Regions from separate parts of the Streptomyces sp. NPDC048434 genome, predicted to be linked through region 4. Evidence: riboswitches for the same ligand, from Rfam matches in the RefSeq annotation. Region 4 holds a riboswitch; each other region holds the start of a gene.
What was found. A riboswitch is a leader RNA that binds a small molecule or an ion and turns the genes downstream of it on or off. The one in region 4 is predicted to bind cobalamin.
Positions count from the first base shown of each region.

Region 1: another riboswitch for cobalamin. It lies ahead of ACGFWI_RS21765 (ribonucleoside-diphosphate reductase subunit alpha); the one in region 4 lies ahead of ACGFWI_RS24080 (prenyltransferase/squalene oxidase repeat-containing protein).
Region 2: another riboswitch for cobalamin. It lies ahead of cobN (cobaltochelatase subunit CobN); the one in region 4 lies ahead of ACGFWI_RS24080 (prenyltransferase/squalene oxidase repeat-containing protein).
Region 3: another riboswitch for cobalamin. It lies ahead of ACGFWI_RS11280 (HoxN/HupN/NixA family nickel/cobalt transporter); the one in region 4 lies ahead of ACGFWI_RS24080 (prenyltransferase/squalene oxidase repeat-containing protein).

Region 1 is NZ_JBICXQ010000018.1:58,624-65,500, forward strand. It holds gene ACGFWI_RS21755 (DUF3311 domain-containing protein) at 1-37, shown strand, start outside; gene mctP (monocarboxylate uptake permease MctP) at 97-1,722, shown strand; cobalamin riboswitch at 1,950-2,113, shown strand; gene ACGFWI_RS21765 (ribonucleoside-diphosphate reductase subunit alpha) at 2,275-4,722, shown strand; gene ACGFWI_RS21770 (ribonucleotide-diphosphate reductase subunit beta) at 4,722-5,771, shown strand; gene ACGFWI_RS21775 (transglycosylase domain-containing protein) at 5,867-6,877, shown strand, end outside.
Region 2 is NZ_JBICXQ010000023.1:90,054-96,930, reverse strand. It holds gene cobG (precorrin-3B synthase) at 1-1,351, opposite strand, end outside; cobalamin riboswitch at 1,518-1,643, shown strand; gene cobN (cobaltochelatase subunit CobN) at 1,681-5,283, shown strand; gene ACGFWI_RS25905 (DUF4097 domain-containing protein) at 5,381-6,112, opposite strand; gene ACGFWI_RS25900 (DUF1876 domain-containing protein) at 6,332-6,604, shown strand; gene ACGFWI_RS25895 (LCP family protein) at 6,766-6,877, opposite strand, start outside.
Region 3 is NZ_JBICXQ010000007.1:244,301-251,177, reverse strand. It holds gene ACGFWI_RS11295 (hypothetical protein) at 1-130, opposite strand, end outside; gene ACGFWI_RS11290 (MarR family winged helix-turn-helix transcriptional regulator) at 283-903, shown strand; gene ACGFWI_RS11285 (alpha/beta fold hydrolase) at 900-1,748, shown strand; cobalamin riboswitch at 1,899-2,106, shown strand; gene ACGFWI_RS11280 (HoxN/HupN/NixA family nickel/cobalt transporter) at 2,137-3,309, shown strand; gene ACGFWI_RS11275 (VOC family protein) at 3,378-3,878, opposite strand; gene ACGFWI_RS11270 (DoxX family protein) at 4,044-4,595, opposite strand; gene ACGFWI_RS11265 (enoyl-CoA hydratase/isomerase family protein) at 4,744-5,529, opposite strand; gene ACGFWI_RS11260 (CaiB/BaiF CoA transferase family protein) at 5,535-6,761, opposite strand; gene ACGFWI_RS11255 (M20/M25/M40 family metallo-hydrolase) at 6,809-6,877, opposite strand, start outside.
Region 4 is NZ_JBICXQ010000021.1:8,097-14,973, reverse strand. It holds gene ACGFWI_RS24090 (aldehyde dehydrogenase) at 1-790, opposite strand, end outside; gene ACGFWI_RS24085 (MBL fold metallo-hydrolase) at 1,067-2,146, shown strand; cobalamin riboswitch at 2,354-2,514, shown strand; gene ACGFWI_RS24080 (prenyltransferase/squalene oxidase repeat-containing protein) at 2,683-3,981, shown strand; gene ACGFWI_RS24075 (SCO2322 family protein) at 3,981-4,652, shown strand; gene ACGFWI_RS24070 (CbiQ family ECF transporter T component) at 4,649-5,806, shown strand; gene ACGFWI_RS24065 (ABC transporter ATP-binding protein) at 5,803-6,877, shown strand, end outside.

The sequences.
Region 1 (6,877 bases), on a different contig from region 4:
TGAGCAGCGCGCCCGCAAGGGCGGTGTGGGCCGGTGAATCTCACCACGACAGCGGCGAGCACCTCCGAGGCTCTCGCCGCCTCCTCGACCAAGGGCATCAACGGCGTGGCCCTCGCCGTCTTCATCTTCTTCTTCCTCGCCGTGACGGTCATGGGGTTCCTGGCCGCCCGCTGGCGCAAGGCCGACCAGTCCGCCAGCCTCGACGAATGGGGGCTGGGCGGCCGCAGCTTCGGCACCTGGGTGACATGGTTCCTGCTGGGCGGTGACCTCTACACCGCGTACACCTTCGTGGCCGTCCCGGCGGCGATCTACGCGGCGGGAGCGGCCGGCTTCTTCGCCGTGCCGTACACCATCCTGGTGTACCCCCTCATCTTCACCTTCCTCCCCCGCCTCTGGTCGGTCTCGCACAAGCACGGCTACGTCACCACCTCCGACTTCGTGCGCGGCCGCTTCGACTCCAAGGGCCTGTCGCTGGCCGTGGCGCTCACCGGCATCCTCGCCACGATGCCGTACATCGCGCTCCAACTGGTCGGCATCCAGGCCGTCCTGGACGTGATGGGCATCGGCGGCGGCGAGCACACCAACTGGTTCGTCAAGGACCTGCCGCTGCTGATCGCCTTCGCCGTGCTGGCCGCGTACACCTACTCCTCGGGTCTGCGGGCACCGGCGCTGATCGCGTTCGTCAAGGACGGGCTGATCTACCTCGTCATCACCGTCGCGATCATCTACATCCCGATCAAGCTGGGCGGCTTCGACGCGATCTTCGACACGGCCGGCAAGGCGCTCGCCCAGCCCGGCCCGGTCGCCGGCAAACCGCGTGGCGAGCTGATCAGCGGCCCCAACGCCCAATGGGGGTATGCGACCTTGGCGCTCGGCTCGGCGCTGGCGCTCTTCATGTACCCGCACTCGATCACCGCGACGCTGTCCTCGCGCAGCCGCAATGTGATCCGCCGCAACACCACCATCCTGCCGCTGTACTCCCTCATGCTGGGCCTGCTGGCGCTGCTCGGCTTCATGGCGATCAAGGCCGGCACGGACATCCAGGGCAACCCGCAGCTGGCCATCCCGCAGCTCTTCGAGGACATGTTCCCGAGCTGGTTCTCCGGCGTGGCGTTCGCCGCGATCGGCATCGGCGCGCTGGTGCCCGCGGCCATCATGTCCATCGCCGCGGCCAACCTCTTCACCCGCAACGTCTACAAGGACTTCCTCAAACAGGACGCCACTCCCGAGCAGGAGCACAAGGTCGCCAAGCTGGTCTCGCTGCTGGTGAAGGTCGGCGCGCTGGTCTTCGTCCTCACCATGGACAAGACGATCGCGATCAACTTCCAGCTGCTGGGCGGCATCTGGATCCTGCAGACCATGCCGTCCCTGGTCGGTGGCCTGTTCACCCGCTGGTTCCACCGCTGGGCACTGCTGGGCGGCTGGGCGGTCGGCATGCTCTACGGCACGCTCGCGGCATACGGCGTCGCCAGTCCGACCCAGGCCCACTTCGGCGGCTCCAGCAAGGAGATCCCGGGCATCGGTGAAATCGGCTACATCGGCCTGACCGCCTTCGTCCTGAACGTCGTCGTGACGGTCGTCCTGACCATCGTCCTCAAGGCCGTCAACGCCCCCGAAGGCACCGACGAAACCAGCCCCGCCGACTATGCGGCAGACGCCGGCGACGAGGGCGTCGCCGCCGAACTGCCCCCCGCCACGGCAGGCGCACCGGCCGGCCACTGAACCACCGGCCCGCACACGGCTACGGGCCGCCACGTCCCCCGGGGCGCGGCGGCCCGTAGCCGTTTCCTGCCCCAAGGCGCGGCCCGTGGCGGGCCGGCGAGCGCGGTCATGGAGCCCTCCCCTGCTGCGCCGGACGGGCCGGGTTGCGTGCCGCAGGCCAGGGGGGAAGCCACTGACAGGCACTGTGTGATCACTCACGACACACTAGATGTGGTGGTGCAAGTGAAGAGGCGCCACCACATGTATGCTCGACCTCGCTGTCGCCGCAGGGGAATCCGGTGGGAATCCGGAACTGTCCCGCAACGGTGTTGGAGCGGGCTCGGTCGGCCGAACAACGGCCCTGGCACGCGCCCGTGAAGTCCGAAGACCTGCCGACGGTACGCCCGCACCGCCATGGGTGCGGACGTCGATACGTCCGGGCCCCGAGGGTTGGGCCGGTGGACGCCGCGCGGTGTGCCCGCGCACCCCTGACCAACACGGGGTGCCGCATGCCCGCGTGCGCCCGTCGCGTCCCTCTCCTCCTGGCCCCCGCCGAGTGAGGGAGAGCACCACGTGACCATCGCGCCAACGGAGCCCGCGTCAGACGCCGAGGTCGTGCCGCCCGCGGTGGCCACGCCTGCCGGTCCCGCCGACGGCGGACCGGGCGAGGACGGTCCGGGCGTCGCCCTGTTGCGCACCCTGACCGACCTGACCGCGGACCTGACCGCGACCGACCCCGGCAAGGTGGCCGCCGCCGCCCTGCGCGGCCGGCACGCGGGCTCCGACGAGGCCGAACTGCGGTCGCTGGCCACGGACGCCGCCGCCGGTCTGATCGGTGACGAGCCGCAGTACTCCAAGCTCGCCGCGCGTCTGCTCACCCTTGCCATCGCGGAGGAGGCGGCCGGACAGGGGGCGGTCGCCTTCTCCGCCTCCGTCGAAACCGGCCACCGCGAGGGCCTGATCGCCGATGAGACCGCGGAGTTCGTACGGACCCACGCGGCCCGTCTGGACGCGCTGGTCGACAAGGCGCTGGCCGACGGTGCCGATGACCGGTTCGGCTACTTCGGACTGCGCACCCTGCACTCGCGCTACCTCCTGCGCCACCCCACCACCCGTCAGGTCATCGAGACCCCCCAGCACTTCCTGCTGCGGGTGGCCTGCGGCCTCGCCGAGGACCACAGCGAGCGCGCGCTGGACGAGGTCGCCGAGCTCTACCGCCTCACCAGCTCGCTGTCCTACCTCCCCTCCTCCCCCACCCTCTTCAACTCCGGTACCCGCCACCCGCAGATGTCGTCCTGCTATCTGCTGGACTCGCCGCTGGACGAGCTGGACTCGATCTACGACCGCTACCACCAGGTCGCGCGGCTCTCGAAGCACGCGGGCGGCATCGGCCTCTCCTACTCCCGCATCCGCGCCCGCGGTTCGCTGATCCGCGGCACCAACGGGCACTCCAACGGCATCGTGCCGTTCCTGCGCACCCTGGACGCCTCGGTCGCGGCCGTGAACCAGGGCGGCCGGCGCAAGGGCGCCGCCTGTGTCTACCTGGAGACCTGGCACGCCGACATCGAGGAGTTCCTGGAGCTGCGCGACAACACCGGTGAGGAGGCCCGCCGTACGCACAACCTGAACATCGCCCACTGGATCCCGGACGAGTTCATGCGCCGCGTGGAGGCGGACGCCGACTGGTCGCTGTTCTCGCCCTCGGACGCCCCGGAGCTGGTGGACCTGTGGGGCGACGCGTTCGACGCCGCCTACCGCAAGGCCGAGGCCGAGGGCCGGGCGCTCAAGCAGATCCCGGCCCGGGTGCTGTACTCCCGCATGATGCGCACCCTGGCGCAGACCGGCAACGGCTGGATGACGTTCAAGGACGCCGCCAACCGCACCGCCAACCAGACCGCCGAGCCCGGCCAGGTCGTGCACTCCTCCAACCTGTGCACCGAGATCCTGGAGGTGACGAACGACGGGGAGACCGCGGTCTGCAACCTGGGATCGGTGAACCTCGCCGCGCACCTGGGCGACGAGGCCGCCGGCTGGGAGGAGGCGATGGACTGGGAGCGGCTGGACGCCACGGTCCGTACCGCCGTCACCTTCCTCGACCGTGTGGTGGACATCAACTTCTACCCGACCGAGCAGGCCGGGACCTCCAACTCCCGCTGGCGCCCGGTGGGTCTGGGACTGATGGGCCTGCAGGACGTGTTCTTCCGGCTGCGGCTGCCCTTCGACTCGCCGGAGGCGCGGGAGCTGTCGACCCGGATCTCCGAGCGCATCATGCTCGCCGCCTACGAGGCGTCCGCCGACCTCGCCGAGCGGCACGGCCCGCACCCGGCGTGGTCCGCGACCCGCACCGCCCGTGGTGTGCTGCACCCGGACCACTACCCGAACGCCGAGCCCGGCTGGGCCGACCGCTGGGCGGCGCTGCGCTCCCGTATCGCCGTGACCGGCATGCGCAACTCCCTGCTGCTGGCGATCGCGCCGACCGCGACCATCGCCTCGATCGCGGGCGTGTACGAGTGCATCGAGCCGCAGGTCTCCAACCTCTTCAAGCGCGAGACGCTCTCCGGCGAGTTCCTCCAGGTCAACGCCTATCTGATCGAGGAGCTCAAGGCGCTGGGGCTGTGGGACGCGCGGACCCGGGACGCACTGCGCGAGGCCAGCGGCTCGGTGCAGGACGTCAGCTGGATCCCGGCGGAGATCCGTGCGCTGTACCGCACGGCGTGGGAGATCCCGCAGCGCGCCCTGATCGACATGGCCGCGGCCCGTACGCCCTACCTCGACCAGAGCCAGTCGCTGAACCTCTTCATGGCGTCGCCGACCATCGGCAAGCTCAGCTCGATGTACGCCTACGCCTGGAAGCGCGGCATCAAGACGACGTACTACCTGCGCTCCCGCCCGGCGACCCGGATCGCGCAGTCCGCGCGCGGCGGCGCCGCCACCACCGCCCCCGTACCGCAGCAGGCCACCGACCCCGAGGCGGTCGCCTGCTCCCTGGAAAACCCCGAGTCCTGCGAGGCCTGCCAGTAATGACCACCGAGACCAACGCCGCGGCCGCGCACACCGCCACCACCGGCACCAAGAACCTCCTGGACCCGGGCTTCGAGCTGACGCTGCGCCCGATGCGGTACCCGGACTTCTACGACCGCTACCGCGACGCGATCAAGAACACCTGGACCGTGGAGGAGGTCGACCTCCACTCCGACGTCGCCGACCTCGCCAAGCTCTCGCCGGGCGAGCAGCACATGATCGGCCGGCTGGTCGCGTTCTTCGCGACCGGTGACTCGATCGTCTCCAACAACCTGGTGCTGACGCTCTACAAGCACATCAACTCCCCCGAGGCGCGGCTGTACTTGAGCCGTCAGCTCTTCGAGGAGGCCGTGCACGTCCAGTTCTATCTGACGCTGCTGGACACCTATCTCCCCAACCCGGACGACCGCGCCGCCGCCTTTGCGGCCGTGGAGAACATCCCGTCCATCCGGGAGAAGGCCGAGTTCTGCTTCAAGTGGATGGACTCGGTCGAGAGCATCGACCGCCTGGAGTCCAGGGCCGACCGGCGCCGCTTCCTGCTGAACCTGATCTGCTTCGCGGCCTGCATCGAGGGGCTGTTCTTCTACGGCGCCTTCGCCTACGTGTACTGGTTCCGCTCGCGGGGCCTGCTGCACGGGCTGGCCACCGGCACCAACTGGGTCTTCCGCGACGAGTCCATGCACATGGAGTTCGCGTTCTCGGTGGTGGACACCGTCCGCCAGGAGGAGCCCGACCTCTTCGACGACAAGCTGGAGCAGCAGGTCACCGAGATGCTCAAGGAGGCCGTCGAGGCGGAGCTGCAGTTCGGCCGCGATCTGTGCGGTGACGGCCTGCCGGGCATGAACACCGACTCGATGCGCGAGTACCTCCAGTGCGTCGCCGACCAGCGGCTGCAGCGGCTCGGCTTCGCGCCGGTCTACGGCTCGGAGAACCCGTTCTCCTTCATGGAGCTGCAGAACGTCCAGGAGCTGACCAACTTCTTCGAGCGCCGGGCGTCCGCCTACCAGGTCGCCGTCGAGGGTTCGGTCTCCTTCGACGACGACTTCTAGGAACCCACCGCGGCCCCCTTCGGCCCGCCCACCTGCCATTGTGAGCGTTCTGTTACCTCGGCAACCGGAGTCAGAGCCGCCGCATCTAGCTGGGCATGAAGCGCACGAAGGGGCGTCGCCGGTTCATCGACTATCCGCGGCAGGGACGGGAGGGTCCGCGCCGCTGGCTGCCGTCATGGCGCCAGTGGCTCGGCACCCTCTCGCTCGGCATCGTCGGCCTGGCCGGGCTGTTCGCCGCGGTCTACGCGACGATCGATGTGCCGAACGAGAATGCGCTGGCCGGCCAGGAGGCCACCGTCTATTACTGGGCGGACGGCAGCCAGATGGTGAGCGTGGGCGCCGTCAACCGGCAGAACGTCACCCTCGACAAGGTTCCCGACTCCGTCGAGAATTCCGTGATCGCGGCGGAGAACGCCACCTTCTACAGCGACGCCGGAGTCTCCCTCCAGGGCATCGGCCGCGCCCTGGTCAACATGGTCTCCGGCGAGGAGACCCAGGGCGGCTCCACCATCACCCAGCAGTATGTGAAGAACACCTATCTCTCGCAGGACCAGACGGTCACCCGCAAGGTGCGGGAATTCATCATCTCGCTGAAGGTGAGCAACCAGAAGTCCAAGCAGGAGATTCTGCGGGGATATCTCAACACCAGCTGGTTCGGCCGTGGTTCGTACGGCATCCAGGCCGCCGCCCATGCGTATTACGGCATTGACGCCAAGGACCTCGATCCCAGCCGGGGCGCCGTGCTGGCCGCCTTGCTGAAGGGGTCGGAACAGTACGACCCGGGGCTGAGCGAGGCCAATCACGCGCGGGCCGTGGCACGCTGGAAATGGATACTCGACCGGCAGGTCGCCACCGGGAAGATGAGCAAGGAGGAGCGGGCGAAATACCGCACCTTCCCCGAGCCCCGGGGGCAGTCCAAACCCACCAGCCAGGCTGGCCAGACCGGCTATCTCGTCGATGTCGCCAACAAGTTCATCAAGGCCGAGACCGGTCTGACCGACAAGGATCTGGCGCGCGGCGGCTATCGCATTCACACCACCTTCGACAAACAGCGCACCCACCGGCTGGAAAAGGCCGTGCAGGACGTCCGCCGGGACACCATCGAT
Region 2 (6,877 bases), on a different contig from region 4:
CCGGGGGCGGGGCCGCCGCGGTGTGTGCGGTGTCCGGTGCGGTGTCCGGACGTACCAGTGCTACCCGGTAGCCCTCCGCCGTGGCCAGCACGTCGACCCAGGTGCCGTGCGGGTGACCGCAGCGGCGTGCGCAGCCCGACCAGTACACGGGGACACCCTCGGGAGGCGGGCCGGTGGGTGCTTCGTCCGGGACGGCTGTGCCGGCGGCGACGGCGGCCGTGGCGTCGGCGCGTACGTCGGTGAGGGACTTGGCACAGCCGGGGCGGCCCGTACAGGCGCCCAGGCGGTGCCAGGGGGAGGCCGGGTCGGTGATCAGTCCGGCGGTGGTGAGCTCCGCCAGCCGGCCGGGTGCCGCGGCGGCCGGCAGTCCGGGCAGGACGATGCCGCGCCACGGGGTGAGGCGCAGTGCGCCGGCGCCGTCGTCGGCGGCGATCGCGGTCAGCAGCCGCCATTGGGCCACCGACAGCCGGCCCAGCGGCGCCAGGACCGAGAGCGCCCGGTCGCCGTCGGGGCCCTCGACGATGCCGGGGGCGGAGGAGTCCGCATACGGCGGGGAGGTGCGGGTTCCGGGTGCGGGAGCCTCGGGCACGTACGCGGCCCCGATGCCCGCCGACCGCAGCGCGTCGGCCACGTCCAGGGCGCTCAGCCCGTGCCCGTCCGGGAGTTCGCGGACCCGCCAGGCGCCGCTGCCGCTCGCCCCGGCGGCGGTCAGGAAGGCCTCGGCGGCGGTGAGCGCGGCGCGCGGTACGTCCGGGCCGGCGATCCGCAGCGCCGCCGGATCGTCGCCGACCCGCAGCAGGGCGCTGCCCGCCGGTCCGGTCCGGTCCCCGTCCGGTTCTGCGAGCAAGCTCACATCTCCGCCGAGCGCCGCCACATCGCCCCGTCCGTCGTCCACAACGAACAGGAAACGGCCGGAGAGGGCGGTCGCTGACTCGCTCGCACAGAGCAGTGCGTCCAGCTCACGGGCCCACCGTCGCACGTCAGAAGGGGTGTGCCGGTCCAGTCCGGCCAGCGGGGAGGCGAGGATGTTGCGGATGCGTTCGTGGCGCTCGGAGGGCAGCAGACCGGCGTCGCGCAGCAGACCGGCGAGCCGGGCGCCGCAGTCCTCCGCAAGGCCGCGGAGCTCGGCGTTGCCGCGGGAGGTGAGGGAGAGGTGGCCGTCGCCGAGCAGTTCCGCGGCGTTGGCCAGGACAGTGGCCTGACGGGCCGTCAAATCTCCGGCGGGTACCCGGATACGGGCGAGATTGCCGTCGGCGGCCGTATGCAGCCGCAGCGCTCCCGGGCAGGCGTCACCGCGGTCGCGCAGAGGCGGTGCGGCGGCCTGCGGCCGTGTCGAGGGGGAGGGCGGCATGGCCGCGAGCATACCCACGGGGGTGGGCGCCGATCCGGGCCGGATCCGGCCATGCACCCGGCCCGCCGCGTGCACGCCCCCGTCCCGCCGCGGCCTGCCAGGAGGCCCGCTTACCTCGCCCGGCCACAGCCCTTACTATGCAGGTCGGTGGGTCGGCTGGCCCGCCGACGCCAGCGACGGCGCAGGGTCCTACGGCCCTAGGGAGGAAGCCCGGTGAGAATCCGGCGCGGTCCCGCCACTGTGAACCCGGCCTGCCGGGCGAGCCAGGAACTCCCGCCGTCCTTACGACCACCCGGGGCGCGGACACCCCGAGGAAGGCCTGCGCTCGCATGCTTCTGCTGCTGTCGACCTCCGACACCGACCTGCTCAGTGCCCGCGCGGCCACGGGTCCCGTGCCGTACCGGCTCGCCAACCCCGCCCGTCTCGACGTCGCCGAGCTGCCCGCACTGCTGGAGGGCTGCGACCTCGTCGTCGTGCGTCTCCTCGGCGGGATCCGGGCCTGGGAGGAGGGCCTGGAGGTGCTGCTCGCCGAGGACCAGCACCGGCCGGTCGTCGTGCTCACCGGTGAACAGGCCCCCGACGCCCAGCTCATGGAGCAGTCCACGGTCCCGGTCGGCATCGCGGCCGAGGCGCACGCCTACCTCGCGCACGGCGGGCCCGCCAATCTCGACCAGCTCGCCCGCTTCCTCTCCGACACGGTGCTGCTGACCGGTCATGGCTTCGAGCCGCCCGCGCCCGCCCCCAGCTGGGGCCCGCTGGAGTGGGAAGCCCGCAACGAGACCGGCCCGCTGATCGCCGTGCTCTACTACCGCGCCCACCACATGAGCGGCAACACCGGCTTCGTACGGACCCTGTGCGAGCAGATCGAGGCGGCGGGCGGCCGTGCCCGCCCGCTCTTCGTCGCTTCCCTCCGTGCCCCCGAGCCGGAGCTGATCGAGGAGCTGCGGGCCGCCGACACCCTGGTCACCACGGTCCTCGCCGCGGGCGGCAGCAAGCCCGCCGAGGCCTCCGCCGGCGGCGATGACGAGTCCTGGGACGCGGGCGCGCTGGCCGCCCTCGACGTTCCGATCCTGCAGGCCCTGTGCCTGACCGGGCCGCGCAGTGCCTGGGAGGAGAGCGACGAGGGGCTGTCGCCGCTGGACGCCGCCTCGCAGATCGCCGTCCCCGAGTTCGACGGCCGGCTGATCACCGTTCCGTTCTCCTTCAAGGAGGTCGACGAGGACGGTCTGCCGGTGTACGTCGCCGACGCCGAGCGCGCCGCCCGGGTCGCCGGCATCGCCGTCCGGCATGCCCGGCTGCGCCACATCCCGGCCGCCGAGAAGCGCCTCGCCCTGGTGCTGTCCGCGTACCCGACCAAGCACTCCCGGATCGGCAACGCGGTCGGCCTGGACACCCCCGCCAGCGCCGTCGCGCTGCTGCGCCGTCTGCAGGCCGACGGCTATGACTTCGGCACCGAAGAGGTTCCCGGCCTCGTGTCCGGCGACGGCGACGAGCTGATCTACGCCCTCATCGAGGCCGGCGGCCACGACCAGGAGTGGCTGACCGAGGAGCAGCTCGCCCGCAACCCGGTCCGTATCCCGGCCGCCGACTACAAGCGCTGGTACGCCACGCTCCCGCAGGAACTGCGGGACTCCGTCGAGCAGCACTGGGGGCCGCCGCCCGGCGAGATGTTCGTCGACCGCAGCCGCAACCCCGACGGCGACATCGTGCTGGCCGCCCTGCGCCGCGGCAATCTCCTCATCCTCATCCAGCCGCCGCGCGGCTTCGGCGAGAACCCGATCGCGATCTACCACGACCCCGATCTGCCGCCCTCGCACCACTACTTGGCGGCGTACCGCTGGATCGCGGCCTCGGCCGACGACGGCGGATTCGGCGCGGACGCCATGGTCCACCTGGGCAAGCACGGCAACCTGGAGTGGCTGCCCGGCAAGAACGCCGGGCTGTCCGCGGCCTGCGGCCCGGACGCCGCCCTCGGCGATCTCCCGCTCGTCTACCCCTTCCTGGTCAACGACCCGGGCGAGGGCACCCAGGCCAAGCGCCGGGTCCACGCCACCCTCGTCGACCACCTCGTCCCGCCGATGGCCCGCGCCGAGTCCTACGGCGATATCGCGCGCCTGGAGCAGCTGCTCGACGAGTACGCGGCCATCTCCGCCATGGACCCGGCCAAGCTGCCCGCGATCCGCGCCCAGATCTGGACGCTGATCCAGGCCGCCAGGCTCGACCACGACCTGGGCCTGGAGGCCCGCCCGGACGACGAGGGCTTCGACGACTTCCTGCTGCACGTCGACGGCTGGCTGTGCGAGGTCAAGGACGCCCAGATCCGCGACGGTCTGCATGTCCTGGGCGGCGCACCGGCCGGCGAGGCCCGCGTCAACCTCGTCCTGTCCATCCTCCGCGCCCGCCAGATCTGGGGCGGTACGTCCGCCCTGCCCGGTCTGCGCGAGGCGCTCGGTCTCGACGAGTCCGCCGCGACCCGGACGACCGCCGACGAGGCCGAGGCCACGGCCCGCGCGCTGGTCCAGGCGATGGAGGACGCGGACTGGGACCCGGCGGCGGTGGCCGGGACCGCCGAGGGGCACCCGGCCGCGGTCGCCGACATCCTCGACTTCGCCGCCCGCCAGGTCGTCCCGCGCCTCGCCGCCACCACCGACGAGATCGACCACGCGGTGCACGCGCTGAACGGCGGTTTCGTTCCGGCCGGTCCCTCCGGCTCCCCGCTGCGCGGCCTGGTCAACGTCCTGCCGACGGGCCGTAACTTCTACTCCGTCGACCCCAAGGCCGTCCCCTCCCGCCTCGCCTGGGAGACCGGCCAGGCCCTCGCTGACTCCCTGCTGGAGCGCTACCGCACCGACAACGGCGACTGGCCGCAGTCGGTCGGTCTGTCCCTGTGGGGCACCAGCGCGATGCGGACCAGCGGCGACGATATCGCCGAGGCCCTCGCCCTGCTGGGGGTCCGCCCCGTATGGGACGACGCCTCGCGCCGGGTCAACGGCCTGGAGCCCATCGCGCTGGCCGAGCTCGGCCGCCCCCGTATCGATGTCACCCTGCGCATCTCCGGCTTCTTCCGTGACGCCTTCCCGCACGTCATCGGCCTGCTCGACGACGCAGTACGGCTCGCCGCCGGCCTGGACGAGCCCGCGGAGTCCAACTTCGTACGCGCCCACGCCCAGGCCGACCTGGCCGAGCACGGCGACGAGCGGCGCGCCACCACCCGCATCTTCGGCTCCCGTCCGGGGACGTACGGCGCGGGACTGCTCCAGCTGATCGATTCCCGCGACTGGCGCACCGACGCCGACCTCGCCGAGGTCTACACCGTCTGGGGCGGTTACGCCTACGGCCGCGGTCTCGAAGGCCGGCCGGCCCGGGACGAGATGGAGACCGCCTACAAGCGCATCGCGGTCGCCGCCAAGAACACCGATACCCGCGAGCACGACATCGCGGACTCCGACGACTACTTCCAGTACCACGGCGGCATGGTCGCCACCGTCAAGGCGCTCAAGGGCAAGGCCCCGGAGGCGTACATCGGTGACTCCACCCGTCCGGAGACGGTCCGCACCCGCACCCTCGTCGAGGAGACCTCCCGGGTCTTCCGCGCCCGGGTGGTCAACCCCCGCTGGATCGAGGCGATGCGCCGCCACGGTTACAAGGGCGCCTTCGAACTCGCCGCGACCGTGGACTACTTGTTCGGCTACGACGCCACCACGGGCGTGATCGCCGACTGGATGTACGACAAGCTCGCCCAGACCTACGTGCTCGACCCCGAGAACCGCGACTTCCTGCAGGAGGCCAACCCCTGGGCCCTGCACGGCATCGCCGAACGCCTCCTGGAGGCCGAATCCCGCGGTATGTGGGAGAAGCCGGACGCCGAGACGCTGGCGGCCCTGCGGCAGGCGTTCCTGGAGACCGAAGGGGAGCTGGAGGGGGAGGACTGACGCCGGGGGCGGGGTCCGTCCCGTCCCGGTCGGCAGGCGGCCGGGGCCCGGAGACCGGGCCCGCTCGGCCGTCCCGGCCCCGCCCGATGCCACGGCATCAGGCGGGGCGTGCGGTGATGTCCCCGTTGCTGGTGGTCAGGTCCAGGTGGAAGCGTCCCGCCGGGTCCTGGGCGACACCTATGTGCTTGTCCCCGTTGCTGGTCTCCGCGGCTACCCGGTACGGACCCTTCGGCAGCCGCAGGGTGATGCCGCCGTTGGACGTCTTCGCCCGGACGCTCTGGGCGCGGGCCGGGGTGAGATCGATCGCCCCGTTGGAGGTCTCTGCCGCGATGCGCTTGCCGGACAGGCCGCGTCCGGTGATCCGGCCGTTGGAGGTCCGTGCGTCGACCGTGCCGGCCACGCCGTCCAGGTCGATGGTGCCGGAGCTGGTCGTCACCTTCACCGGGCCCACCTGGGTCAGATCCACCGAGCCGGACGAGGTCTCGCCGCTGACCGGGATGCCCGCGGGCAGCTCGACGGTGTAGTCCACCGAGCAGTTCTTGCCGCAGCCGGTGAGCACCAGCACACCGTCCTCGACCCGGTGGGTGGCCCCCTTGGGCCGGTCGCCGTGGTACGTCACCGAGCGGTGGACCGAGACCTTGCCGCCGCCCTTGCCGCCGTGCACCGTGAGGCCGCCCGAGGTGCTGTCCAGCCGGACGGCCGTGATCTTCTTCGACACCACGGCGTCGTCTCTGAAGGTCTTCCCGGGCAGCAGTCCGCATGCGCTGATGCCCACTGACCCGATGGCGGCCATCGCGACGATCCCGATGAAGCGGACGCGCTTGCGCATGAAGTCCCCCGGAAAGCTCGGTAGTTGGTGAGGCGAGGGGGCGCCCGCCGCCCGGTTCCCCGCTACGACGAGGCTAGGGCGGCGTGCGGCGGCTCCACCATGAGGAAAACCCCCGGATCGAGGTGTGGCGGGCCCCAGGTGCGGCCCGCGGACGCCGGTGCGAGGATTTTCGTGGGGGCGGTTCATGTGCTGTTTATGGGGCGGACGAGGAGGCTTCCGGTGACTGGCACGAAGACATGGAACGCCGAGATCAGCATCACCGAGACCGACAGCGAGGTCCGGGCCGAGGCCAGGCTGCGTGGCAAGGACGGCGGGCAGATGGTCGGCCAGGGAGCGGCTCGCTGTAACCCCGCCGACGAGAACGTCCCGGCCATCGGGGACGAGCTGGCGGTGGCCCGTGCGATGTCGGACCTCAGCCATCAGCTGCTGCAGCGCGCCGCGCACGACATCGAGGTGCACACGGCCCGGCCGGTGGAACGCCTGCACGCCTGAGGGACCCGGGCCGTCGGGGCCCGTCCGGCGGATCGTGGACGGGCCCCTGTCGGCATGACGGAGGGCACGCGGTCGGCACGGAGCACGGCGCAGGCCGCAGCAGTAAGCAGAGTGGTGCGCACACGTCGGCAGGACGCAGTGCGCCGGGCCGACGCGGTTCCTCAGGGCATGTCCGCCGGGAAGTCCGGCCCGATCGTCAGCGTCACGGCGCCCGGCGCCGCCCCGGCCGACTCCGTGGCCTTGGTGCCGGGGAGGCGGGAGGCGAGCACCTCG
Region 3 (6,877 bases), on a different contig from region 4:
TCGCCGACGCGGTCCGCCCTTCGCCGTCCACCAGCCCCGAGGGCCGCGCCAGCAGATCGGGCAGCGCCGCCACCGCCACCCCGTACACGGCCGTGGCCGCCCCGACCGCACGCAACAGACCAACCTTCATCCGCCGTCCACCTTTCTCGTCCCACTTTTCTCGTCCCACTTTTCTCATCCCACTCCACCGGCCGCACGAGCCCCGTCGCGCCGGCCGCCTCCTCAACTCCTTTCCGCGGCAGCCCTCTCCCCAAACGACATCATCGATGTCATCATGACATCATGAGTGTCATTGAGGGCTGTGCCGGAGAGACCGAAGTCGCCGGTGACGGCGAACCGACGACCACCGACGACCTGCTGTACGGCGTCATCCGACGCCTGTGGCCGCTGCATCGCACGGTCGTCCGCGCGGTGGAGCGCGAGCTGGCGGGCACGGGCATGACCGCCGGCGAACACGCACTGCTGGACGCACTGCGCACCGAAGGCCCGCGCACCGTCCCGCAGTTGGCGCGCGGGATGGGGCTCGACCGGCAGCCGGTGCAGCGCTGGGTGAACCACGCCGTGGAGCTGGGCCTGGTCGTGACCGCCCCGAATCCCGCACACCGCCGCTCGTCCCTGATCCGGCTCACCGCCGAAGGCGCGGAAGCGATACGCGGCGTCCAGGAGTGCGAGGCGGCGGAGCTGAGGCAGCGGCTGGCCGATCTGTCCGCCGAGGACGTCCGTACCGCGCTGCGTGTACTGGACCGGCTCGGCGAGGAGTTCCGCCACCTGGCGAACGACTCACACATGACACCGGAGGAAACCGGCAGTCACGGCAGTTGCGGCAGCGGCGGCAATAGCGACGACAATGGCATCACGCCCAGTTCATCGCATCCGGTACACAAAGGACGGCCCGCAAGATGACCCGACGAATCACCGCCTGGTCCGAGATCGACAACGGGCTCGTGCCGATCGACGACGGTGAGCTGTTCTACGAGACGGCCGGCTCGGGCCCCGCGGTGGTGCTGCTCCACGGCGGCATGCTCGACCAGCACATGTGGGACGAGCAGTTCGCCTGGCTGGTGAACTCCGGCCTGCGCGCGATCCGTTACGACTTCCGCGGCCACGGCCTGTCCTCCACCGTGGCCGGGGACTACGCCAACCACGACGACCTCTGTGCCCTGCTGGACGCGCTCGATGTTCCCGGCGCCGTCCTCGTCGGCCTCTCCCATGGTGCGCGGGTCGCGCTCGACGCCGCCATAGCCCGCCCGGAGCGGGTGACGGCCCTCGCGCTGGCCTCCCCCGGCATCAGCGGCCGCGCCTTCACCGACCCCTTCCTCCTGGAGCACATCAAGGCGCAGGTGGCGGCGATCGGCACACCGGACGGCGCGGAACGGTATGTCGAGCACTTCCTGCGGATGTGGGTGGACGGACCGCATCGCGAACCGTCCGCGGTGCACCCGGGATTCCGCGAGCGGATGCGCGCCTCGGCCGAGGCCAATGTGGAGGTGCATGCCGAGGGTGCGGGTGCCGGTATGCCCCTTGAGGTCGGCGCCGCGGGCCGCCTGGGCGAGATCCGGGTGCCGACGGTCGTGTTCGACGGCGACCTCGACAGCAGTGACATCTCCGCCAATGCCCATGCGATAGCGCTGACCGTTCCCGGCGCCCGAAGAGTCCGGATACCGGGGGCGGCCCATATGGTCAATCTGGAGAACACCGCGCTCTTCGACCGCGAACTCCACACCTTCCTCTCCTCCCTGGACCACTGACCCACCGCGGACCACGGCCCCTGGGACCACCGGCTCCGAGGGCGGCCGCGGTGGCAACGACCGCCCCGTGGAACGGCCGGCCGCGCCCGGGGAGTGCTCCCTCCCGGGCCACGGGCAAGCCCCGTGCACCTCACCCCTCCCTGGTGGCAGTTAGAGTGACCGGGCCGTGGTGTTCGGGAAGCCGGTGACGGACCTTGTGGTCCCAGACCGGAGCGGCCCTCGCCACTGTGATCGGGGAGTTTCCGCCCCTTCCGCAGGCGCACGGCGCGCCTGCGGCGCCACTGGCCGCGGCCGGGAAGGCGGGGGCGGGCGCGTGCACCCGTAAGCCAGGAGACCGGCCACGGCATCTCACGAACTGATCCACGAGGTGCTGGAGCGTAACCGCCGGATGGTCCTGTCCACCGATACCCGACCCACCCCTGCCTCCACCGCCTTCCGCTGGCGCCGGCAGGACACCGTCCGCACCGCGGGCCTGATGGCCGTCATAGCCGGTCTGCATCTCATCGCCTTCGGCGTGCTCTTCCTGCTCGTGGTGCCCCATCACTACGCGGTGGGCAGCCAGGTCTTCGGGGTGGGTCTCGGCATCACCGCATACACCCTCGGTATGCGGCACGCCTTCGACGCCGACCACATCGCCGCGATCGACAACACCACCCGCAAGCTGATGGCCGACGGCAAGCGGCCCGTCTCGGTCGGCTTCTGGTTCGCCCTCGGCCACTCCAGCATGGTCGTCGCAATGGCGGCCCTGGTGGCGGGCGGCGCCCAGCTCGCGGGCACCCTGCTCAACGACGAGTCCCGTACGCACCAGATCCTGGGCACGGTCGGCACCACGATCTCGGGCACCTTTCTCTACCTCATCGCCGCCCTCAACCTGATCGCCCTGACGGGGATCTGGCGGGTCTTCCGCGGTATGCGCAACGGCCACTACGACGAGGCCGAGCTGGAACAGCGCCTCAATGCGCGCGGCTTCATGAACCGCTTCCTGGGACGGTTCACCCGCTCGATCTCCCGTCCCGGCCAGATGTTCCCGCTCGGCTTCCTCTTCGGGCTCGGCTTCGACACCGCGACCGAAGTGACCCTGATGGTGATGGCCGGCAGTGGCGCCGCGGCCGGCCTGCCCTGGTACGCCGTGCTGTGCCTGCCGCTGCTCTTCGCCGCCGGGATGAGCCTGTTCGACACCCTCGACGGCACCTTCATGAACTTCGCCTACCAGTGGGCGTTCTCCAACCCGGTGCGCAAGGTCTACTACAACCTCACCATCACCGGCCTGTCGATCGCCGTCGCCTTCTTCATCGGCACGATCGAGCTGGTGACCGTGCTGCACGAGAAGCTCGCCCTCAACGACCCGCTGACCGGCTGGATTTCCGGCCTGGACCTCGGCAATGCGGGCTTCCTCATCGTCGGCCTGTTCATGGTGGTGTGGGCCGCGGCGCTGGCGTACTGGCGACTGGCCGGCGTCGAAAAGCGCTGGGCGGAGCGGGCGGAGCGAACGAAGTCGGCGCAGCGGACGGAGGCGGCGGAACAGACGGGGTCGGCGGAGCAGGCCGCGCCGGGCTCCTGAGGCGCGTCAGCCGCACGCGCCCCGTACGTCCCCGGCGCCCGTATCGGCGTCGGGCCACAGCCGCCCTTTCAGGTGGCCGAACCGGCCGCCGAACCCGTCACCAGATCCGGCCCCCAGCGCTCCAGCGCCGCCGCCAGATCGAGTGGCAGCAGCCGCTCCGGCTGGTCCGAACCGGGCCAGTCCTCCCGCGGGACCCGCCACATCACCTCGAACTCATTGCCGTCCGGGTCCTTGGCGTACAGCGACTTGGCGACGAGGTGATCACTCGACCCCACCAGCGCGCCCCGCTCGACGAGCTGCGCATGGGCCGCGACCAGCTCACCGAGCGTGCCGATTTCCCAGGCCAGGTGGTAGAGCCCGACCCGCCCGGCCTCGGGCCCCGGCGCATCCGGCCCCACCGCGAACAGCGCCAGATCATGATCGTTGAGTGAGCCGGGAGCGCCGAGGAACGCGGCCCGTCCCGGGACCTCGATCCCCACCGCGAGCCCGAGGGCCTCGGTGTAGAAAGCGACCGACCGCGCCACATCACGGACGTAGAGCACCGCGTGGTTCAGACGTCGTACGGACATGCAGCCTGCTCTCCGATCTCCTGCCACGACACCGCCGGGGGCCGCCGTGCCCTCCCCCACTCCTGATCTACCCCGCCCGCCCCGCCGCTGCCCGAATTCCTCCGGCCGGGATCCGGCCGTTTTCGGCCCGGGTGCCCGAAGTGCGGGGAGCGGCTCACTTCCGGGTCACTTCCGGACCAGCAGAACCGCGCCCGCCAGCACCACACCCAGCACCAGCGCGGCCACGCCGTGGACCGGCCGGTGTGCGCGCAGGCCCGGCAGGAGGCGGTCGATGGCGTAGCGGCCGGGCCCGGTCAGCGCCAGGGCCGCGGCACCCGCGGTCAGCAGCAGCTCGTACTCCACGCCCTTGGGCGCGAAGAAGCCGCCGCCCCACTTCACGGCAAGGGCATTGATCATCGTGCCGACGACCGCCGCACCGGCGAGCGGCGTGAGCAGCCCGACCACCAGCCCGAGCCCGCCGAGCGTCTCGCTCAGACCGGCGACGACGGCCATCGTCCTGCCCGACGGATAGCCGCTCATCGTGAAGAACTGCCCGGTCCCGTCCAGCCCCGGGCCGCCGAACCAGCCGAGCAGCTTCTGGGCACCGTGGACCGCCATGGTCAGTCCGAGCGCGATCCGCAGCAGGAGCAGCCCGGTGTCGTAGCCGTGCGAGGAGGGGGCGGGGCGCATCGAGGCGCCGATGCGGGCGGACTCGAGAGTGCTGAGGGGGGACGTCATGAGAGCGCTCTTTCGCATGTCGGGGACGGCCCGCGAGGGCACCGCCCAGAACTACTTGAAACTTCAAGTCACTGTCCCGACGATACACAGCACCCCCACGCCGGACAACATGCCCCGGCACACGGACCGACGCCCGGACCGGCAGCGGTCAGGAGGCGGCGGGCGGGACCGGTGCGGCGTCCGATCGCCGCCCGAGGAACGCGCCGATCGCCCGGTCGAAGTCGGACCGCGCCACCGCCGGCCGCGGATTGACGGCGGCGGCCTTCCGCTGTGGTGCCAGCGCGGCGGTCACCGCCTGCTTGGCGGCCCGGATCGCCGCGGGTGGCTGCTCGGCGATACGGGCGGCGAGGTCGCGGGTGCGGGCGGCGAGTTGGTCCGCGGGCACGCCCTCGTCCGCGAGCCCGAGGGACACCGCGGTGCGGGCGTCGACCAGTCGGCCGGTGTAGAGCAACTCCCGCGTCGCGGCGGGCCCGGCCAGCGCGACCATGCGGGCGGCGAACGCAGGGCTGGCGAGGATGCCGAGCCGGGCGATCGGCATCCCGATCCGGGCGCTGTCCGCCATGAGCCGCAGATCGCAGGCGAGGGCGAGTTGGCATCCCGCACCGGCGGCGACACCGCGGATCTCGGCGATCACCGGAACGGGACAGTCCTCGATCGTGGTGAACGCCGCTTCCATCTGGGCGAAGGACTCCTCGACGTATCCGTCGTCCGCATCCACCCAGTCGGTCATGTTCGAACCCGCGCAGAACGTGTCGCCATGCCCGCGGATCACCAGCACCCGCAGCGACCGGCCCGCCCCGAGCTCCCTGACCTGGCGGGCCAACTGCGCCCAGGCCCGGCCGGGAAGGGCGTTGCGCCGGCTGCCGTCTCCGATACGGATCTCGGCGACCGCGCCGGACCGGGACGTCCCGATGGTGGGTTCGTATGCGGGCACGGGGTTCACTTCGCGGCCTTTCGCGCGCGGAGAACGGCCAACTCCCGCGGACCGACGCCGAGGGCGGCCAGGATCTGCGCGGTGTGCTCCCCGTGCCGGGGCGGCGGGGTGCGTACGGTCGCCGGGTTGCCGGACAGCTTGACGGGAGAGGCGAGGGTGCGCAGGGTGCCGGCGTCGGCGTGTTCGAGTTCGGCGACCATGCCGCGCGCGATGACCTGGGGATGCCGCAGGGCCTGGTCGACGGTGTTGATCGGGCCGACCGGTACCTCCGCCTCGGTGAGGAGCACGGCCCATTCCTGCGCGCCGCGTGCCCGCAGCGCGCGTTCGATGAGCGGGAGCAGTTCCCCGCGATGACGGACCCGGTCGGGGTTGGTCACGAACCGTGGATCGTCGGCCAGCTCGGCGAGTCCGATCGCGGTGGCGAAGCGGCGCCACAGGCCGTCGTTCCCGGCCGCGACCATGAGGTGACCATCGGCGGTCGGGAACGCCTGGTACGGCACGATCGTCGGGTGGGCCGAGCCATAGCGCTGCGGAACGTCGCCGGAGGCGAAGTACCCACTGGCGACATAGCTCAGCCAGGCCACCTGGCCGTCCAGCAGCGAGACATCGACCCACTCACCGCAGCCGGTGTGCTCGCGGTTGCGCAGGGCGGCAAGGACGCCGATGGCGGCCCACATTCCGGCAGCGAGATCGGCCGGGGACACCCCGAACCGCACGGGTGGACCTGCGGGCTCTCCGGTCACGCTCATGACGCCGCTGATCGCCTGCGCTATCGCGTCGTACCCCGGCTCGCTCCGGTACGGCCCGGTCTGCCCGTAACCGCTGATCGAGGCGTACACCACACCGGGATTACGGTCGCGGACGTCCTGATAGCCCAGGCCGAGGCGGGCAGCGGTGCCGGGCCGGAAGTTCTCCACGATCACATCGGCGGAGGCCGCCAGGTCCTGTATCAGACGCAGACAGTCCGGGTCCTTGAGGTCGACCGCGATGCCGCGCTTGTTGCGGTTGACGCTGTGGAAGTACGCCGCGTCCTCGCCCTGGAAGGGGGGACCCCAGGCGCGGGTGTCATCGCCGGAGGCGGTGTCCTCGACCTTGATCACGTCGGCGCCCAGGTCGGCCAGCACCATGCTGCAGAACGGCCCGGACAGGATGCGGGACAGATCGAGGATCTTCAGACCGGTCAGAACGCCGTCGTGGACCAGCCAGGGCGGGGATTGTGGTGTGGTGCGCATTGCGGTGTCACGCCTTTGTTCGTGTGGTTCGCCGAGGGACCGGAGGGTCAGGAGCCCAGTTCGAGCAGCAGCTCCATGCAGATCGCGGTGGCGTCGAGGAAGTAGTCGACGCGCAG
Region 4 (6,877 bases):
GCAGGATCACCGCAGCGGACTTCCCGCCCAGCTCCAGCGTGACCCGGCTGAGGTTCCGGGCCGCGACCTCCATGACCCGTTTACCCGCCGCCACCGAGCCGGTGAACGACACCTTGTCCACGCCCGGGTGCCCGACCAGGTACTCGCTCACCTCGCGGTCCGCCGGGAGGATCGACAGCACCCCCGCCGGCAGCCCGGCCTCGGCCGCGATCTCCGCGAGCAGATACGCGTCCAGCGGGGTCTCCGGCGACACCTTGAGCACCACCGAGCAGCCGGCCAGCAGCGCCGGTGCGAGCTTGGCGGCGGCGGTGAACTGCGGGACATTCCACGGCACCACGGCCGCGACCACCCCGGCCGGCTCCCGCCGCACCAGCAGCGGACCCAGCACCCCGTCCCGCCGCTCCTCGAACGGAAAGTCGCGGGCCACGGTCAGCGCCGCGTCCCACACCAGCATCGCCGCCAGTGACTGCACCATGACGCCGGAGGTGAAGGGCGTGCCGTTCTCGGAGCTGATGACCTTGGCGATCTCCTCGCTGCGGGCCGCGAAGCCGTCCTTGATACGGGTCACCACCGCGATCCGGTCCGCCAACGGGGCGTTCGCCCACACCCCGGACTCGAAGGACGTACGGGCCGCGGCCACCGCACGGTCGACATCGGCCCGTGAGGCGTGCGGCACCCGGCCGATGACCTGTTCGGTGTGGGGCGAGACGACCTCGATCGTGTCCCGGCCGGCCGGATCGACCCACTCACCGCCTATGTAGAGCTTTCCGTGCTCGACGAGGTCGCTCATCGCTGCCGCCTCCTGCGGGTTGGCCGCCTGTCCGACAATCCCTGAGGGGTCCTGAGGGTCCCTGAGCGGTCTCCTGGCTGCCCCTTGGGTGGCTCCTGATGCTGCATCAGCATCGCTCACCGCAACAGGAACTGATACCAGTTCTAGTTGCAGGAGTCCACGGCGCGGGCCGAATCCCAACTCCGCCGGAACGAAGGTCACTTCCCTCCGCATTGAAACCAGTTCTAGTTATAGTGAAGCCGGTACCGGGTGTATGCCACACCGAGAGGGGACCGGATGACGCCACAGGTGACCGACCACAAGGGCGGGGTGTGGAGCATCGCCGTCCCGATCCCGGACAACCCGCTCGGCCACACCCTCGTCCACCTCCTGGAGACCGACCGCGGGCCGGTGCTCATCGACACCGGCTGGGACGACCCGGACTCCTGGGACACCCTCGTCGCCGGCGTCAGTGCCTGCGGCTTCGCCCTCGCCGATCTCCACGGCGTCCTGATCACCCACCATCACCCCGACCACCACGGCCTCTCGGCCAAGGTGCGGGAGGCCTCCGGCGCCTGGATCGCGATGCACGCCGCGGATACCGACGTGGTCCGCCGCACCCGCGAGGCGGAACCGGGCCGGTGGCTCGACCACCTGACCGCCAGGCTCGCGACGGCGGGCGCACCGGACGAACATCTGGCACCGCTGCGGGAGGCGCGCGCCCAGGGGCGGAGCCGGAAGCTGCCCGGACAGGGAGCCGCGCTGCCGGACCGCGACATCAGCCCCGGCGAACTGCTCGATCTGCCGGGGCGCCGGGTGCGCGCCATCTGGACACCGGGGCACACCCCGGGTCATGTGTGCCTCCATCTGGAGGAGGAGCACCCCTCGGGGCAGGCCCCCGGCTTCGGCCGGCTCTTCTCCGGCGACCATCTCCTCCCCGGCATCACCCCGCACATCGGTCTGTACGAGGACCCGGAGGGCGAGGGGCGTCCCCCCTCGAACGAGGGTGAGAGCGTGAGGGACCTCCACGATCCCCTGGGCGACTATCTCGACTCCCTCCAACGCGTGGGCCGGCTCGCCCCCGCCGAGGTGCTGCCCGCCCACCAGCACGCCTTCACCGACGCCGGCGGACGCGTACGCGAGCTCATCGCCCACCACGAGGCGCGGCTCTCCCAGCTGAGGGCCCTGCTGCGCGAACCCCGCACTCCCTGGCAGCTGGCCATGGCCATGGAGTGGAACCGCCCCTGGGAGCAAATCCCGTACGCCTCGCGCAATATCGCCGTCTCGGAGGCCGAGGCCCATCTGCGCCGTCTGGTGAAGCAGGGACAGGCGGAGCGGGTGCCGGGGGCCGGTCCGGTGCGGTACCAGGCGGTGTGAGGGAGGGGCGGGCCCTCGGGCCATGGACCGTGGGAGGGACCTCGACGAGGCGGCGGCCGGTTGCCGCACGGCCCACGGCCGGTCCGCGGTGGGCCCACGGCCGGATTCCGCCCGGCGCCCTCCCCGGCCCGCGGCCGATTCCTGCCCGGCGCTCTCCCCCGCGCAGTTCCGGCTCGTACGGGCGAGCGAGTGGCGGGCGGGGGCCGGTTAAGGTGTGCGGGACAACTTCATCCGTACCCGATCGGGGGAAGCCGGTGGAAATCCGGCGCTGACCCGCAACCGTGAGGACGGCCTGCCCGCACCGCGCACCTGGCCGGGCGCGGAGGGCCGTACGAGCCGGAACACCCGAGGGGGCACGACCAAGGCTCCCGCCACCGGAACCGCCCGCCCGTGCGGACGGCCGGTGCGCGGCACCGTCGAGGTATACGGAGCTGAGCCCGGTGCCACCGCGCCCGATTCATGGATCGGCGCTCGGCCGGCCGGCCGAGCGCGGCTGCGTAGCATCGCCGCGACCCGACCCGAGAGGCACCGACCCGATGGCCCCCATGGCTTCCATGGCTCACCAGGCCCCTTTGCCGCATTCCGTCGCCTTGCTGGCGCGCCGCGCCGCCACGGCGCTGGCGGCCGCGGTGGTGCTGGGCGCGGCCGCTGCCCCCGCCGCGAACGCGGACTCCCCGCCCGCATCCCCCAAGAAGCTGCCCGACGGGCTGTACGGCACCAAGGACCCGCAGTACGACGGGGTCTGGCGGCAGTCGCTCGCGCTGCTGGCCCAGGACACCGTGGGCATACGCCCCGCGGCATCCGCCGTGAAGTGGCTGGCCGGGCAGCAGTGCGCCGACGGCTCGTTCACCGCCTTCCGGGCCGAGCCGGGCAAGCCCTGCGACGCCAAGACCATGCGGGACACCAACCAGACGGCCGCCGCGGTGCAGGCGCTGGCCGCGCTGGGCGGGCACGGGGACGCCGTGCAGAAGGCCGTGAGCTGGCTGAAGTCGGTGCAGAACGACGACGGTGGCTGGAGCTCGATGGCCGGCTCGGCCAGCGATGCCAACTCCACCTCCGTGGTCATCGGCGCGCTCGCGGCGGCGGGCGAGAAGCCGCGGTCCGTGACATCGAAGAAGGGTGGCAAGACCCCCTACGACGGGCTGCTCACCTTCCGGCTGGGCTGCGAGGCGAAGGAGGACGCGCGCGGCGCGTTCACCTTCCAGCTCAAGGGCGCGGCCCCGAACGCCGATGCCACCGCGGCCGCCGCGACCGGAGCGCTCGGCAAGGGCTTTGTCGTCGAGCCGGCCGGCAAGGGAGCAAACGCCCCCGTCAAGCCGCTGAGCTGTAAGGACGGCGAAGGCAAGAAGGCGGGCAGCAGCGATCCGGCGCAGGCCGCGGCGGGCGGCGACGGCTACCTCGTCGCGCAGCTCGACAAGAACGGACAGCATCTGCTCTCCGCGATGCCGGGCGCGGAGAAGCAGCCCGACGTCGGCAACACCGCCGACGCCGTGGTGGCGCTGGCGGCCGGCCGGCACGGCGCCGATGCCGCGAAGCCGCTGAAGTGGCTGGAGAAGAATTCGGCGGACTGGGCCAAGCAGAACGGCCCCGCCGCGTACGCCCAGCTGGTGCTGGCCGCGCACGCCACCGGTACCGACCCGCGCTCCTTCGGCGGCACCGATCTGGTGGCCGCGCTCAACGCCACCGGCCCCGAGCCGGCCGCCGCGGCGAAGAAGGACGCCGACGGCTCCAAGGACGAGGGCGGCCTGGGCCTGCCGTGGATCATCGGCATCGGCCTCGCCATCGGTGCCGGCATCGGCTTCCTGCTGAGCAGCCGTAGGAAGAGCCGGCTCTGATGCGGCGCACCAGGATCGCCGGCGCCGTGCTGCTGGCCGGTGCGGTCACCGGTCTGGCCACCGGGCCCGCCCAGGCGCAGGAGTACCGCTACTGGTCCTTCTGGCACGGCACGGGCAGTTCCTGGGCGTACGCCACCGAGGGGCCGGCCACGCTGCGGCCGGCCGACGGTGCGGTGGAGGGCTTCCGCTTCGCCGTCAGCGCCGACTCCGCCGCGGCCGGCAAGCCCCGGGCGGCCGCCGGCTTCGACGCGATCTGCCACGGCACCCCGGCGAAGGACGGCCGCAAGCGGGTCGGCATCGTCATCGATTTCGGGACCGCGGCGGACGCACCCGGCGGCGAGCGGCCGCCGAAGGCCAGGACGGAGTGTGCCCAGGTGTCCGAGGACGCCTCGGCGGGGGAGGCGCTGGCAGCGGTCGCCCGGTCACTGCGCTATGACCCCAACGCCTTGTTGTGCGCCATCGCCGGTTACCCGACGTCGGGGTGTGCGGACCCGGTGAAGGGGGCGAAGGAGCCCGCGTCGTCCGCTTCTGCGTCTTCGGGCGCGGCGGCGGACGGGGACGCGAGCGGCGGGGGCGACGGCGGCCCGTCCGCCGGGCTGGTCGGCGGTGTCGCGGCCGTCGTCGTACTGGGCGCAGCGGCGGTGTGGCAAGCGCGCCGCCGACGCGGATGAGCGCCCCGCAGGCGACCCGTACCACCGCGCTGCATGCCGGCGCCTGGTGGCTGTGGGCGCTCGGCCTGGCCACCGCGGCCTCCCGCACCACCGATCCCCTGCTGCTGGGACTGCTGGTGGGCGTGGCCGGCTATGTCGTCGCGGCCCGCCGTACGGATGCGCCATGGGCCCGTTCGTACGGGGCGTTCGTCAAGCTCGGCCTGGTCGTGATCGCCATCCGGCTGGTCTTCGCCTTCGTCCTCGGCTCGCCGATCCCCGGTACGCACACCCTTGTCACGCTGCCCGAAGTGCCGTTGCCGGACTGGGCGAAGGGCGTCCGGATCGGCGGCCGGGTCACCGCCGAGGGCATGGTTTTCGCGCTGTACGACGGGCTGAAACTGGCCACTCTCCTCATCTGCGTGGGCGCCGCCAACGCGCTCGCCAACCCGGCCCGGCTGCTGAAGTCCCTGCCCGGCGCGCTCTACGAGGCGGGCGTCGCGGTCGTCGTCGCGATGACCTTCGCGCCCAACCTGGTCGCCGATGTCCAGCGGCTGCGTGCCGCGCGTCGGCTGCGCGGCCGCCCAGACCGCGGGTTCAAGGCGCTCCTCCAGGTCGGACTGCCGGTTCTGGAGGGCGCGCTGGAGCGCTCGGTGGCGCTGGCCGCGGCCATGGACGCGCGCGGCTACGGCCGTAGCGCCGAGGTACCGCCCGCCGTACGGCACCTCACCTCCGTCCTCACTCTCGGCGGGCTGCTCGGTATCTGTGCCGGAACGTACGGGCTGCTGGGCGACACCGGGGGCGGCTACGGGCTGCCGCTGCTGCTCGCCGGACTGGCGGCGGCGCTCGCCGGGCTGTGGCTCGGCGGCCGCCGGTCGGTGCGCAGCCGCTACCGGCCCGACCGGTGGGGCGTCCGCGCCTGGCTGGTCGCGGGCTCCGGCATCGCCGTCGCCGCCCTGATGATCTGGGCGAACGACTACGCACCCGCCGCCCTCCACCCGCCCGCCGTCCCGCTCACCGCCCCCGTCCTCCCCCTCTGGCCGGCCGCCTCCGTTCTCGTCGGGCTGCTGCCCGCGTTCGTCGCCCCACTCCCGTCGAGCACGGACCGGGCGGACCGGGCCGTGTCCCCTGGCCGCGCCCCCGTTGTCGATCCGCGCCCGAAGGAGCCCACCCAGTGATCCGGTTCGAGCAGGTCTCGGTCACCTACGGCGACGCCGCGGCGCCCGCCGTCCAGGGCATCGACCTGACCGTGCCCGAGGGCGAACTGTGCCTGCTGGTCGGCCCCTCCGGCGTCGGCAAGTCCACCGTCCTGAACGCCGTCTGCGGCCTGGTCCCGCACTTCACCGGCGGCACCCTGCGCGGCCGGGTCACCGTCGACGGCCGGGACACCCGCACCCACAAACCGCGCGAACTGGCCGATGTGGTCGGCACCGTGGGCCAGGACCCGTCAGCGCACTTCGTCACCGACACCGTCGAGGACGAACTCGCCTATGGGATGGAATCGCTCGGCCTCGCCCCTGACGTGATGCGCCGCCGTGTCGAGGAGACCCTGGACCTGCTGGGGCTGGCAGAGCTGCGCGACCGCGCCATCACCACCCTTTCGGGCGGCCAGATGCAGCGGGTGGCGATCGGCTCGGTCCTCACCACCCACCCCAAGGTCCTGGTCCTGGACGAGCCGACCTCGGCACTCGACCCCGCCGCCGCCGAGGAGGTCCTCTCCGTCCTCCAACGCCTGGTCCACGACCTCGGCACCACGGTCCTCCTGGCCGAACACCGCCTGGAGCGCGTGGTCCAGTACGCCGACCAGGTCATCCTGCTCCCCTCCCCCGGCGCACCCCCGGTCATGGGCGCCCCCGCCGACATCATGGCCGTCTCGCCCGTCCACCCCCCGGTGGTGGCCCTCGGCCGCCTCGCCCACTGGTCGCCCCTTCCCTTGTCCGTACGCGACGCCCGCCGCAAGGCCGCACCGCTGCGCGAACGGCTGGCAGGAGTCAGGCCGCAGGCACCGGCGGTGGGTGGTGGCACGCCGGCGGTGGGTGGTGGCACGCCGGCGGTGGGTGGTGGCACGCCGGCGGTGGGCGAAGGCCTCGGGGGCGGCGCGCCGGCGGTGCCGGCCCCTGCTTCCGCGGGCTCCCCGGCCGATGTCGCCGCGGCCGTCTCCGGGCTCAGCGTCCGCCGGGGGCGGATCGAGGCGCTGCACCAGGTGGATCTGACCGTGCGGGGCGGCGAGACCCTTGCCTTGATGGGAC